2 regions of the Clostridium isatidis genome follow, and region 2 is predicted to be linked to the other one. Evidence: predicted binding sites of a transcription regulator. Region 2 holds the regulator's gene; the other holds the start of a gene.
The links. The regulator Rex, encoded in region 2, represses fermentation and respiration genes when NADH is low (regulators of the CRP and FNR family bind a similar motif). The targets are predictions, from matches to a motif close to ATTGTTAANNNNTTAACAAT.

Region 1: the regulator Rex is predicted to act here: its motif matches at 1,673-1,692, upstream of BEN51_RS04770 (DUF1002 domain-containing protein).

What each region holds. Positions count from the first base shown of each region.
Region 1 is NZ_CP016786.1:1,002,025-1,004,516, reverse strand. Features, by position in the region: gene BEN51_RS04775 (sugar O-acetyltransferase) at 1-165, opposite strand, end outside; gene BEN51_RS13790 (hypothetical protein) at 334-501, opposite strand; gene BEN51_RS04770 (DUF1002 domain-containing protein) at 726-1,619, opposite strand; gene BEN51_RS04765 (ribonuclease J) at 1,874-2,492, opposite strand, start outside.
Region 2 is NZ_CP016786.1:364,541-367,032, reverse strand. Features, by position in the region: gene BEN51_RS01840 (DUF92 domain-containing protein) at 1-531, shown strand, start outside; gene BEN51_RS01835 (redox-sensing transcriptional repressor Rex) at 673-1,305, opposite strand; gene ytvI (sporulation integral membrane protein YtvI) at 1,668-2,492, opposite strand, start outside.

The DNA.
Region 1 (2,492 bases), 640 kb from region 2:
ACCTAAAAGTTTTGAAATAATTGATTTTTGATTTACTATATCAGAAGGTTTTAAATTATTATAATCATAGCAAAGATCTTTAGCCTTTTCTCTTTCTTTAATTAATTCTTTATCGTAATTAGCGTTATATAAGTAACCCTTCAGCATTTTTTCTTTTTCTGTCATAAAAATGTTTCCTTTCTTTATGTATTTATATATTCGAGACTTGTGTTATTTTATTATATCACACCTTGTTTAAACAAGAAATTTTGTTAGTAAATAAAAATAACTAAAAGGACGTAAATAATAGTTACGCCCTTCAGTAATTTTATTCATGTAATTTAATTAACCTAATTAATTATCTTCATTAGAATATTCCCAATTCCAAAACTTATCCATTTCTTTTTTTTTGTCAGTTAAACCTTTACAATCAAGGTCAGATTCATTATATTCTATTCTTTCTTTATCATTGCTTTCGTAATCCTTTGTTAGTTTTTTCTCAATTTTGTTGTCATTAACCATATATATCTCCCCTTTGCATATTTTTAGGAACCTGAGTTCAATTACATTGAACTCTTTATTTTATTATACTACAATATCTTTCCCTATAAAACTTCTATTATTTATGAACTTATTAAAAGGTTAAATAAAAAAATATGCTTTAAAAGCATATTTTTCTTTTAACAATTAAACTTAAACATTTCATAATAATAAATATAAAAAAATAAATTTAATTTATGTGATCCTTATTTATTAAATAGATCCTTCAAAAAATTAAATATACTAGAGAAAAAATTACTTAAAGTTGAAAGAATATTTTGCAAAAAACCACTATCTTGAATTTCTTTACCTGATTTTTTCAGTACTTCTGCAATTTGATTGCTTATATTGGTTAGTGTATCCTTAACTTTGTCGTAATCTATATCTAGGTCATTAATTTTACTCATAAGTGCTTTTATTTGTTCTTTTTGTTCTTCTGATAATTCAATTGTATAGTCTTTTGTAACATCATTAATTATTTCTGAAATCTCTTCGCTGTTTTTTGGAGCTTCTTTTATAATTTTGGTTTTAATATCATTGATTACTTTTGCAGCTTCATCATAGCCTATTTCCTCTCCAAGATCTGAAGTTGCTTCTATTTCTTCTTGAGCCGTTTTCTTATTTTCTAATGATAATTCTTCACCTTTAGCTCCTTCAAATCCTTTTAAAATTCCTGATAAAGCAGATGTTCCTGTAACAGGGAAAGGCGAGCTGGCAATAATTTCTGCATTTGTTACTCCTGATGTAACTAATGCATTTGAAAGCATAAGTGATGTTACTTCAGTTAAATTTTTAGCTTTAACTTGTATTCCTCCTCTATCAGTAAGTTTAACATAAGAAGAAGAATAACATCCTCCTTGATAATTTGAAGGATCATTAGGATCTAATCCTAATTGTTCAATAATATCCTCGTTTGTTATTCTATCTATTGTAACTTGATCTTCAGAAACCCCAAATTCCTTTAGCATTTCCTGTTCCTGAGCATCGGTTAAATCAATACCAAAAGTTACTCTCTCTTTATTTTGGGCTTGGACATTAATATTAAATATAGATAAACTAAGGACACATGCTGCAGTAAATTTTAAAAAGTTCTTTTCCATAATATCCCCCTTATAATTTAATCAGTTTTTTATAAATTAATTACTTTACTTATATTATTAAAAATATCATAAAAAAAGAAGACTTTTAAGATATATTTAAGAATTTTTAAGATTAATTTTAATATCTCAACCAGAGTATTGTGACATTGCCTAATGAAAATTGAATTTGTTTACTACAAGAGTACTAGGTAGTTCTTCAGAGCTTAAAAAGAGATTAGCTAAAAGGCCTGTTTTAAACAGACCTTATTTATAAGCTATATTTCAGTAATAACTGGTAAAATCATTGGCTTTCTTTTTATCTTTTTATAAATAAAGTTTGTAACTTCTTTTCTTACATTATTTTTTATTTCAGCCCATTGAGTTATATTATTATTAAGGCATTTTTCTACCTCTTTTGCAGTAATTGCTTTTATTTCAGTTATTAAGCCTTCGGATTCTCTAACGTAAACAAATCCTCTTGTAACGATATCCGGTCCAGAGATTATCATTTTATTTACTGCATCTATTGCTATTACAATAGTCACAAGACCGTCTTGAGATAAATTCTTTCTATCCCTAAGGACAATATTTCCAACGTCTCCAACACCAATTCCATCAATTAAAACTCTTCCAGAAGGTACTTTTCCTGATATATGACCTTCATTTTTAGATAATTCTAAAACATCTCCTATTTCTAAGAAAAATATATTATTTTTTTCTATGCCCATGTTTTCTGCAATTCTACTGTGAGCTATCAAATGCATGTGTTCACCATGAACAGGCATAAAAAACTTAGGTTTTAATAAGGCGTGTATTAATTCAAGTTCTTGTTGACAAGCATGCCCTGAAACATGTATTTCTTCCATTTCTCCATAGATAACCTTTGCACCTTTT
Region 2 (2,492 bases):
AATGGCGGAGTTGGACTTATCGTGGCAATTATATATTATTTTAATCAAAGTTCTATATATTTATTAGCCTATGGAGTATCCTTTGCCGTTTCTACAGCGGACACCTGGGCTTCAGAAATTGGAGTGTTAAGCAAAAGAAAGCCTATAGATATATTAACCCTAAAACCCTTAGAAACAGGAATGTCTGGTGGAATTAGTCTTTTAGGAACAAGCTTTGCCCTATTAGGCTCTTCCTTCATTGCTTCAATACATTTTATATTAAATATATTTATTTATAAGGATCTTAAAGAAGGCTTGATCTATTCCAGCTACTGTTTCTTATTAGGATTTTTTGGGGCAATAATAGATAGTTTGCTGGGAGCATCCCTTCAAGCTCAATATTATTGTGATGAATTAGATACTATAACAGAGAAAAGAGTTTATAAAGGAAAAACTAATAAACTTATTAAAGGAATATCCTTTATCAATAATGATATAGTAAATTTAAGCAGCAATATAATTTCAAGCCTGTTTACATTTCTTATAATCTAAAAAATAACTGTCCTACTAATATATTTAGCAGGACAGCTCTATTTTAAATATATCATTCAGCTTATCAGTGGACTGAAAAAATACATAAATTCTGCACTTTATATTTGAATTGTGAATTTCACACAATTTTTGTGTGCTGTATTAGTTTTCTTGATCGTGTAATAAGTATATTAATGTTAATAAACTTTCTGATAAATGTACGTTTTCTACCATTACGTCTTCTGGAATTACTAAATCAACAGGAGCAAAATTCCATATTCCCTTTACTCCACCTTTTACTAGTTTATCACAAACAGCTTGCGCATTATTTCTTGGAACACATATTATTCCCATATCAATATTATTTTCAGCCAAGAAACTATCTAGATAATCAATATCTTTTATTTCTACATCTCTTATTTTTATTCCTATTAACTTAGGATTAGCATCAAAAATAGCCGCAATATTTAAGCCATTTTCATTAAATCTATAATTGGCTATTGCCTGACCTATATTACCTGCTCCAATTAAGACAGCAGTATATTCTCTATCTAATCCTAAAATTAGGCCTATTTGATTATACAAATCTTTAACATTATATCCATAACCTTGTTGACCAAAGTCACCAAAATTATTTAAATCTTGACGTATTTGCGAAGCTGTAAAACCTATCTTTTCTCCTAATTCTTTTGATGATATTCTTTCCACATCATTTTTAAGTAGTTCTTTTAGATATCTATAATATTTAGGAAGTCTTTTTATTACAGCCATTGATATATTTTTCTTTTTATCCATATTCTCTACTCTCCTATTTATTATTCGCTATTATATTTTATTTTATCACTTTTCTTGCTTTTTTAAAACGCTTATATTAATACACTTTAAATTTTACTTATCTTTTCATTATTATATCTATAATATATTTTTCAATAAATATCTAATATTTATTAAATTTAATTAATTAAATATAAAAAATAAGACTTACATATAACTTAGCAGTTAGTTATAAATAAGTCTTTAAATCCGCACAAAGCTTTATAAAACTCTGTAATTAATATAAAGTATCGTATGCTTCCCTATGCCTGAAATTTTCAACCTCATTTATTATATTTAATTCGTAGAAATTTGTCAATAAGGGTAAATATATTTCCAGCTATTTATTTAAATAACTTTATCTTTCCAGATCTATTTAAGTTAATCAGCACAGTCATTGTTATTGGTAAAACAAAAATTCCTATAAAACCAAATAAATTTATTCCTAGATAGATACATATAAGCATAATAATTGGATGCAGCCCTACTTCTTTTCCCACTATCTTTGGTTCAATTATATTTCTTATTACTGTTATAAGAATATACATTAAGAATATTCCAATTCCTAAGAAAATTTCTCCTTTTATTAATTCAATAATTGCCCAAGGTATAAGAATTCCACCTGCACCAAGAATAGGAAGTATATCAAATATTGCAATAATAAAAGCTATTGTTGCTGCTTTTTCTACTCTTAATAACATTAATCCCACAAATAATTCGAAGAAAGTTATGGTAATTATAATAGAATAAGATTTTATAAACTTTAATATAGTTTTACCCAAACCTTCTTTAGCTTGAAATAATATATTTGCTGTTTTTTCAGGTAACTGCTTTTCAATAAATCCTGTTATTACCTTATAATCCAATGCAAAAAAGTAAGATGAAATAATTGAAAATAATACTATAATAAAAAATCCTGGAACTGCTGAAACTGCTGATGAAATTACTTTAACAATTGTAGTAGATAAATTAGAAATTAAGCTTCCTAGTGAATTTACTAAAGATAAAAGAATATCTGTAATAGTCTTTACTAATTCTGGATCTAACTTTGAAATTAAATTTTCTATATTATAGGTTATTTCATAAACTGCAGGTTCCACCTTTGTCATATATAAACTAGGTAATGCTAAAAATAAATCTTTAATAGACATTGACAACTTTATAATTAA